DNA from 2 places in the Ornithinimicrobium humiphilum genome. Region 1 is predicted to be linked to the other one. Evidence: riboswitches for the same ligand, from Rfam matches in the RefSeq annotation. Region 1 holds a riboswitch; the other holds the start of a gene.
What was found. Region 1 has a riboswitch for FMN ahead of pnuC (nicotinamide riboside transporter PnuC). Riboswitches for the same ligand answer to the same signal wherever they lie in the genome.
Positions count from the first base shown of each region.

Region 1 (4,203 bases):
TGCGGCGAGGTGCACCTCGACGACCTCTACCCGGGGTGGTCGGGACTGGCGGCCGGCCTGGAGCCCCTGTGCGCCGGGGTGGTGACGCCGCTCTCCCGCGGCGAGGCGGGCAATTATGTCTCCTGGGACTGGCATGCCTCCAGGCCGGGTCGCCGGCGGGACGTGCCGGTGGAGCAGGTGGTGGTCGTCGAGGGCGTCGGCACGCTGGCCGCCCCCTGCGCCGACCTGCTCGACCTGCGGATCTGGCTCGAGGCCCCGGCCAGGGTGCGCAGGGAGCGGGCGCTGCGCCGGGACGGCGAGGTCTTCGCGCCCCACTGGCAGGAGTGGGCCGACCAGGAGGATGCCCTCTTCGCCGCCGGCCCCCCGCCCGCCGACCTCGTCGCGGACACGGGCACCGGCCGGGTGCGGCGCGGCTGAGCCGCCCCGGACCTCAGCGGTCGGCCACGCCCCGGTGGTGGTGCTCGACGAGGGCGGCCAGACGCGAGGCGTCCTGCTCGGCCCGCTGCCCGTCGGAGCGCTGGATCGCCATCAGCGCGAGCTCCTCGGTGTCGGTCAGCTCCAGCACGGCCCACGGGGCCCCGCCCGAGTAGCCGACGCGCAGGATCTCCGCCCACTCCAGGTCGCGGGTGGTGAAGAGGTTGACCACCCGCAACCCGGAGGGGCTCGGCACGGCGCGGATCCGCGCGTAGCGCCACAGGAACAGCGCGCCGACGACGCCCAGCAGCGCGATGGCGATCCTGTTGAGCAGGAGCACCGACGGGTCGCTGCCGATCGGCATCGGGGAGAAGACCGCGACCGCGCCGAAGACGAGGACGCAGGCCACGGCCATCACCCGCGCGACCCAGGCCCCGACCACCGGCCGGAAGACGGCGTAGGGGTCCTTGCGGGGCGTCGCGGCGGTCATCCCACCAGCGTACGGTCCTCCTCGGCGAGGTTCGGACCACCGCCGGTGGGCGCCTCGACGCGGGCGGCCTTGCGCCAGACGACGAAGCCCCAGAGGACGAAGGCGCCGTACACGGCATACAGCACCGCCGACGGGTAGTAGCCGGAGTGCCACAGCAGGGGGATCCCGACGAGGTCCACGGCGATCCAGACCAGCCAGAAGTCCACCCAGCCGCGGGCCATGGCGTAGGTCGCGAGCATCGAGCCGACGAAGATCCAGGCGTCGGTCCAGTAGTACCAGCGGGGCGCGGGCCAACCGGCACCCACCTGGGCGAAGACCCACTGGGCCAGCAGCACGAGCACGGCGGCACCGATCAGGTATGCCGTGCGCTCGCGGGCGGTCGCCCAGCGCGGGGTGATGGCGGGCTCGTGCCGCTCACGGGTGCGCTGCGAGCGGCGCCACGCCCACCAGCCGTAGACGCTGGTGAGGATGAAGAACACCTGACGGGCGGCCTGCCCGAACAGGCTGTGCTCCTGGGGCGTTGCGAACCAGACCCCCATGAAGACGGTGAAGAGCAGCAGGTTGCCGATGATGCCCACCGGCCAGGCCCAGACCTTGCGGCGCATGCCGAGGATGGCGGAGGCGAGGCCGAAGCCGTTGCCGACCACCTCGCGCCAGGCGATCGGGTGGCCGGCGATGGTGAGCTGAGCGTTGAACAGGTCGTTCCAGACGTCCACGGCTGCATCCTTTGCGGATCGTGCGGCCGGAACGACGAAGAGCCCCGGCCGCGTACGGTGTGGGCGCCGGGGTGTCGTGCGAGTAGCTGAGACGGGTGCCGCGGCCGACGACGCCGGCGTACGCCGACACCGAGGGGCCTCGAGACCCGCGTGCTTCCTCCCATCCGGACTTTCACCGTCGGTCCTGGAGTTTCACCAGGTCAACCGGCCGCTGGCTGCGGCCGGGTCGCGGACTATCACCGCCGGCTCGGAATTTCACCGACCCCGGAGCACGTGTGCAGCGCCGAGTCTACCGCTCGGACCCCGACGGCTCCTACCCCCCGGGTGATGACCTTTCCAACATCGTCTTATGGCCTGTGGACGGCGACGGAGGGGCGTCGGTGTTCGGATGTATGTTCGATTCATGCAGCAGGTGCCGGGGAGGGCGCGGCCGCCGAGGGGGATCGAGTCGGCGGCCGGTGACTCCTGGCTGCTGGCCGATCGGGCGTGGCTGCCCAGAGACTTCCCGGTTGACGTGAGCCGTCCGGAGCTGGTGCAGGACGACCTGGTGGTCGAGTCGTTGGGGTGGATCCCCCGGGCGGTGGCGGACCTGGAGCGGTCCCGGTTGGTGATGGCCACGGAGGCCGTCGACCGGGGGTTGCACCTGGCCGGGGGGTTCTCGGTGGTGGACTGGCTCGCGCTGCGGTGTCCGGACCTGGAGCGGCGTGCGCTGTACGACCTGGCCCGGTTGGCGCAGGCCGGGCGTGAGTCGGTGCACGCCCCGTTGATCGAGCGCGTCAAGAACGGGCAGATGAGCCTGGCGCGGGCGGCGAGGCTGCACCGGGCCCTGCAACGGGTGCGGCCGGGCATGCCGGTGGATGAGTACGCCGCCGCCGTGGAACTGCTGGCCAAGGCCGGGTCCGACCCGGTGTTCGACGACAAGGACATCGGCAGGATCGTGGACCGGCTCGTCGCGCAGTGCGTGGACGAGCGGGACCACGAGGCGAAGGCCCGCAAGAAGCACGCGATGCGGGGCATCTACGAGTCGAGCCTGGCCGACGGGTCGGTGAAGCGGTGGGTCATCACCTTCGGTGACGACGCCGACTACGAAGCTGCGAAGGCGATCATCGACTCCCCGCTGGCCGCGCCGGCCTCGAAGGAGGAGCAGGAAGCGACCGGTGAGCTGGAGCTGCGGACGGCGACCCAGCGCAGGTACGACGCGTTCCTGACCGTGCTCCGCCGTGGTGTCGCCGGGACCGAGGGTCAGCCGACGACACCGAAGGCGATGCTGATGGTGACGTTGGACTTCGAGACGCTCAAGCGGCAGCTGTCCGAGACCGGTGGTCACCTGCCCGGGGTGGGTTCGACCCTGGGTGGGGTGCCGTTGCGGGCGGAGGCGATCCGCAAGCTGGCGTGCGAGGCCGACATCATCCCCGTCGTGCTCGGTGGACCGTCGGAGATCCTCGACCAGGGCCGCCGCAAGCGCCTCATCACCCCCGCCCAGCGCGTCAGGTTGGCCGCGCGGGACCGGGGGTGCACGATCCCGGGGTGCACCGTGCCCGCGACCTGGTGCGACGCCCACCACGTCATCCCCTGGGCGATGGGCGGGCGATCAGACCTCGGCAACTACGCCCTGTTGTGCCCGAGGCACCACACCTTCGTGCACGACCGGAACCTCACCGCGACCGTGACCGAGCTCGGTGTGAGGTGGCATCTGAGATGACCCAGCCCCGAGCCCGGCCCGAGTCGGCCGGGCGACGAGGTGTGCCTGCCTGCCGGCGAACGCGTCCTTCCTTGCGCGCCCTGGACCTGTGCGTCCGTGCCCGTCGCCCCGTCAGGCCCCGCAGGCGGCGTGAGCGGTCGCGCGCAGCTCGGCGATGCGCGCCGCCACGTCGTCGGCGCCGTAGACCGCCGACCCCGCCACGAAGACGTCGGCCCCCGCCTCGACGCACTGACCGATGGTGTCGAGGGACACTCCCCCGTCGACCTGGATCCAGACGTCCGTGCCCCGCCGCTTCGCCGCCTCGCGCACCGCGCGCACCTTGGGCATCTGGTCGGCCATGAAGGACTGGCCGCCGAAGCCCGGCTCGACGGTCATGACGAGCACCATGTCGACCTCGGCGAGGAGCTCCTCGTAGGGCTCGAACGGCGTCCCCGGCTTGACGGCGAAGGCGGCCCGGGCCCCCGCCGCCCGGATGGCGCGCGCGGTCGCGACCGGGTCGGCAGCGGCCTCGACGTGGAAGGTCACCGACCTCGCGCCGGCCTCCGCGTAGCCGGGGGCCCAGCGGTCGGGGTCCTCGATCATGAGGTGGCAGTCGATCGGGACCGGGCTGACCCGGACGAGCGCCTCGACCACCGGCTGCCCGAGCGTCAGGTTGGGGACGAAGTGGTTGTCCATGACATCGACGTGGGCCCAGTCGGCGTCGGCGATCCGCCCCAGCTCGCGCTCCAGGTTGGCGAAGTCGGCCGAGAGGATGGACGGGCTGATCTGCAGGTGCGGGGTCGCCATGGCGCACACCCTAGCCAGGTGGGTTCAGCGCTTCCGGAGCAGGGCGACGAACATGCCGTCGGTGTCGTGCCGGTGGGGCCATAGCTGTGCCCAGG
Region 1 is NZ_VFPU01000001.1:2,009,818-2,014,020, forward strand. It holds gene FB476_RS09475 (nucleoside/nucleotide kinase family protein) at 1-417, shown strand, start outside; gene FB476_RS09480 (PH domain-containing protein) at 431-904, opposite strand; gene pnuC (nicotinamide riboside transporter PnuC) at 901-1,620, opposite strand; FMN riboswitch at 1,768-1,896, opposite strand; gene FB476_RS09490 (HNH endonuclease signature motif containing protein) at 2,024-3,322, shown strand; gene rpe (ribulose-phosphate 3-epimerase) at 3,434-4,108, opposite strand; gene FB476_RS09500 (RsmB/NOP family class I SAM-dependent RNA methyltransferase) at 4,133-4,203, opposite strand, start outside.

Region 2 (4,203 bases), 780 kb from region 1:
CTCGGGGACGGTCGCGAGGGCCATCACCCCTCCCTCCGCCCGATGGCGACGGTCTCCGGCACGAGCCCGTCGGCGAGCATCGACTCGACGTACTTCGCCAGCACGTCCACCTCGACGTTGACCTCCTCCCCCGGCCGCCGCCTCCCCAGCGTCGTCAGCGCCAGGGTGGTCGGGATGAGGCTGACCGCGAAGGTCTCGTCGGTCCGACCGGAGACGGTGAGGGAGACGCCGTCGAGGGCGACCGAGCCCTTGAGCACGACGTAGCGGCGCAGCGTGGGCGGCAGCGCGAAGGTCACGACCTCCCACCGCTCCCCCGGCTCGCGGGAGAGCACGGTCGTCGTCCCGTCGACGTGACCCTGGACGACGTGGCCGCCCAGCCGGCCGTCGGCGCGGAGGGCGCGCTCGAGGTTGACGGGGTCGCCGGGCCGCAGCCGGCCGAGCGTGGTGCGGGCCAGCGTCTCGGCCATGACGTCGGCCGTGAAGCCCTGGGGACTGCTGCCGGTGACGGTCAGGCAGACCCCGTCTACGGCGATCGATTCGCCGTGCCGCGCGTCGGCGGCGACCGTGGGGGCGTGCACCTCCAGCACGCAGGAGTCGCCGTCCGACCCGTCGGTGCGGGCGGTCAGGGTGCCGAGCTCTTCGACGATGCCGGTGAACATGGGGTCAGTCCTCCTGGAGGGAGCGGGTGGTGGTGGGAAGCAGGGAGGCCGGGCCGGGCTCCGAGGCGGCGCCGGCGGGGACCAGGCGCAGCCGGACGTCGGGCCCGACGCGCGCCACGTCGACGAGGCGCAGCCGGGGTGCGTCGGCGAGGGTGCCGACGCCGAGGTCGGGGACGGCCGGGGCGCCGCTCCCGAGCAGCACGGGCGCGACGTAGGACAGGACCTCGTCGACGCAGCCGGCGGCCCAGAAGGCGCCGGCCAGGGTGGGCCCGCCCTCCAGGAGCACGGTGCGCGCACCGTGCTCCACCAGCACACGCAGCACCTCCCGGGGGTCGTGCGTGCGCAGGTGCAGCACCGGGGACGGGCCGCCACGGAGGCGGGCGCCGGCGGGAAGCTCGCGACGCCCGACCACCACGCGCAGCGGCTGGGTGGCCAGCTCGTGCCCCTCCGGCGTGCGGGCGGTCAGGGCGGGATCGTCCGCGAGGGCGGTGCCGGTGCCGACGACGATCGCGTCGACCCGGGCACGCAGGGCGTGGGCGTCGGCGCGGGACTCGGGCGAGGAGATCCAGCGGCTGGTCCCGTCGGCCGCGGCGACCCTGCCGTCGAGGGAGCCCGCGATCTTCCAGGTCACGTGGGGGCGGCCCAGCGCGGCGGCCCGGGCCCAGTCGGCGACGAGGGCGTAGGAGGCGGCGTGCGGGTGCTGCTCGACGGCCACCCCGGCTCTCGTCAGCCGGGCGGCACCCCCGGTGGCGGACGCGGTCGGCTCGGGCACGGCATACACGACCGCGGCGACGCCCGCCTCGAGGAGGGCCTGCGTGCAGGGCGGCGTCCGGCCGTGGTGCGCGCACGGCTCGAGGGTCACGTAGGCGGTGGCGCCCCGGGCCCGCCCGCCGGCCGCGGCGATCGCGGCGACCTCGGCGTGCGGGGTGCCCGCGCCGCGGTGGTGACCCTCCCCGACGATCTCGCCGTCGGGGGCGACCAGGACGCACCCGACGCGAGGGTTGCGGTCGCGGGCCGGGCCCAGGCGGGCGCGGGCGACCGCTCGGTCCAGGTAGTGGTCGGTGCTCGTCACCGTCTCCTCCGTCTCGTCGTGCGACCCCGGAGGGGGACGACGGGAGACGGGTGCGACGACGAGGGACCGCCGTGCCCGGACGCCGGGTCGCCAGGACCCGACGCCGACGGCGATCCGTCGACGCTCGCGCTGCCTCCCATCCGGACTTTCACCGTCGGTCCCGGAGTTTCACCGGGTCAACCGGCCGCTGGCTGCGGTCGGGTCGCGGACTGTCACCGCCGGCTCGGAGTTTCACCGACCCCGGAGCGCGTGTCGTGCCCGGGAGGCTAGCAGCCGTTGCTGGGGGTTCCGTCGTCCGCGAGGCCCGACCACCCCGCACCGCATCCAGCAGTTCCCCAGGACATTCCCAGGAATGGGGCGGACCCTGGGAGCATGAGCACGACTCCCCCCACCGAGCCCGAGGCCACCCTGCTGGTGGTCGAGGACGAGACCAACATCCGCGAGCTGCTCACCACGAGCCTGCGGTTCGCGGGGTTCGAGGTGCACGCCGCGCCCGACGGCCGCACCGCCCTGGAGCTGGCGGCCAAGCACGACGTCGACCTCGCCGTGCTCGACATCATGCTCCCGGACATCGACGGCTTCCAGATCACGCGGACGCTGCGCGACGCCGGCCGCGACATGCCGATCCTCTTCCTCACCGCCAAGGACTCCCTCGACGACAAGGTCAAGGGTCTGACGGTCGGCGGCGACGACTACGTCACCAAACCCTTCAGCCTCGAGGAGGTCGTGGCCCGCATCCGCGCGGTCCTGCGCCGCACCCGCGTGGTGCCGGAGGAGGACGACCACGTGCTGCGTGTCGCCGACCTCGAGCTCGACGAGGACAGCCACGAGGTGCGCCGGGCCGGCAAGGTCATCGAGGTCTCCCCGACCGAGTTCAAGCTCCTGCGCTACCTCATGCTCAACCCGGGCCGGGTGCTGTCCAAGGCGCAGATCCTCGACCACGTCTGGGACTACGACTTCCGCGGCGAGATGAACATCGTGGAGTCCTACATCTCCTACCTGCGCCGCAAGATCGACGTCGTCGGCGAGCCCCTCATCCACACCAAGCGGGGCGTCGGCTACGTGCTGCGCGCCCCGCGCGACTGACCGCGCGCCGGCACCGCCGGCACCCCTCGTCGACGTGACCTTCCTCCGCCGCCTGCGCAGCACGGCCTACCAGCGGCTGCACAACATGTCGCTGACGCGGCGGCTCGTCGCCGTCGTCGTGCTCATGGTGATGGCGGCCTACCTGCTGACCATCTCGGTGACGATGACGATGCTGCGCAGCTATCTCGTCGACCGCGCCGACGACGACCTCCAGGCCTACCTCGAGCCGCTGGCGGCGAGCACCGTCACCCAGCTGCTGGGCAGGTCGGGCCAGGAGCAGCCGGTCTTCATCCCGCCGAACAACTACTACATCGTCTTCCTCCCCGCCTACGACACGCTGCCCGCGCGCGACCTCGTGCTGCCCTACCAGCAGATCACCCAGAGCCGCCCCGACGTCGACCGCGAGGCGGTGGACGCCCAGCCCCTGCGGGAGCCGTTCACGGTCGACGCCGAGCAGGGGGACGGCCAGTGGCGGGTCGCGGCGCTGCGCTTCTACGACAGCCAGGGCCGGGAGGCGGGCACGATCGTCGTCGGGCTCCCGCTCAGCGGGGTGGACGAGACCGTCCGGCAGCTCGGCCTCATCATGGCCGCCATCGGGGTCGCGACGCTGGTCATGGTCGGGGTGCTCGGCTGGTTCGCGGTGCGTCGCGCCTTCCGCCCGCTCACCCGGATCGAGGACACCGCGGCGGCGATCGCGGCGGGCGACCTGTCCCGCCGCGTCCCGCCCCGCGACGCCCACGACGAGGTCGGCTCCCTGTCGGAGTCGATCAACCGGATGCTCGCCCAGATCGAGCACTCCTTCGCCGTCCGCGAGGCCTCCGAGCAGCGGATGCGCGACTTCGTCGCCGACGCGTCCCACGAGCTGCGGACCCCGCTGGCCACGGTGCGGGGGTATGCCGAGCTCTACCGGGTGGGCGCGGTGGCACCGGACGACGTGGGCGGGGCGATGAAGCGCATCGAGGACGAGGCGAGCCGGATGACGGGCCTCGTCGAGGACCTCCTGACCCTCACCCGGCTGGACTCCGAGCCGGCCATGTCACCGACCCGGGTCGACCTCACCGTGCTCGCCAGCGACGTGGTGCAGGACGCCCGGGTGCGCGCCCCCGACCGGCAGGTGTCGCTCCGGGCGGTCGAGGGCGGGCGCGGCGACCGGTTGCCGGTCGTCGTCGGCGAGGACGGCGGCCTGCGGCAGGTGCTGACCAACCTCGTGGCCAACGCCCTGACCCACACCCCGGCGGGCACGCCCGTCGAGGTGGCCGTCGGCACGCTCGACGACCAGGTGGTCGTCGAGGTGCGCGACCACGGTCCCGGGCTCGACCCCGAGGCCGCCGAGCGGGTCTTCGAACGTTTCTACCGGGCCGACCGTTCGCGCAGCCGCCAGTCGGG
Region 2 is NZ_VFPU01000001.1:2,789,686-2,793,888, forward strand. It holds gene ribB (3,4-dihydroxy-2-butanone-4-phosphate synthase) at 1-24, opposite strand, end outside; gene FB476_RS13165 (riboflavin synthase) at 24-659, opposite strand; gene ribD (bifunctional diaminohydroxyphosphoribosylaminopyrimidine deaminase/5-amino-6-(5-phosphoribosylamino)uracil reductase RibD) at 664-1,731, opposite strand; FMN riboswitch at 1,856-1,982, opposite strand; gene FB476_RS13175 (response regulator transcription factor) at 2,104-2,817, shown strand; gene FB476_RS13180 (sensor histidine kinase) at 2,852-4,203, shown strand, end outside.
Region 2: linked by a shared signal. The riboswitch ahead of ribD (bifunctional diaminohydroxyphosphoribosylaminopyrimidine deaminase/5-amino-6-(5-phosphoribosylamino)uracil reductase RibD) and the one ahead of pnuC (nicotinamide riboside transporter PnuC) in region 1 are both predicted to bind FMN.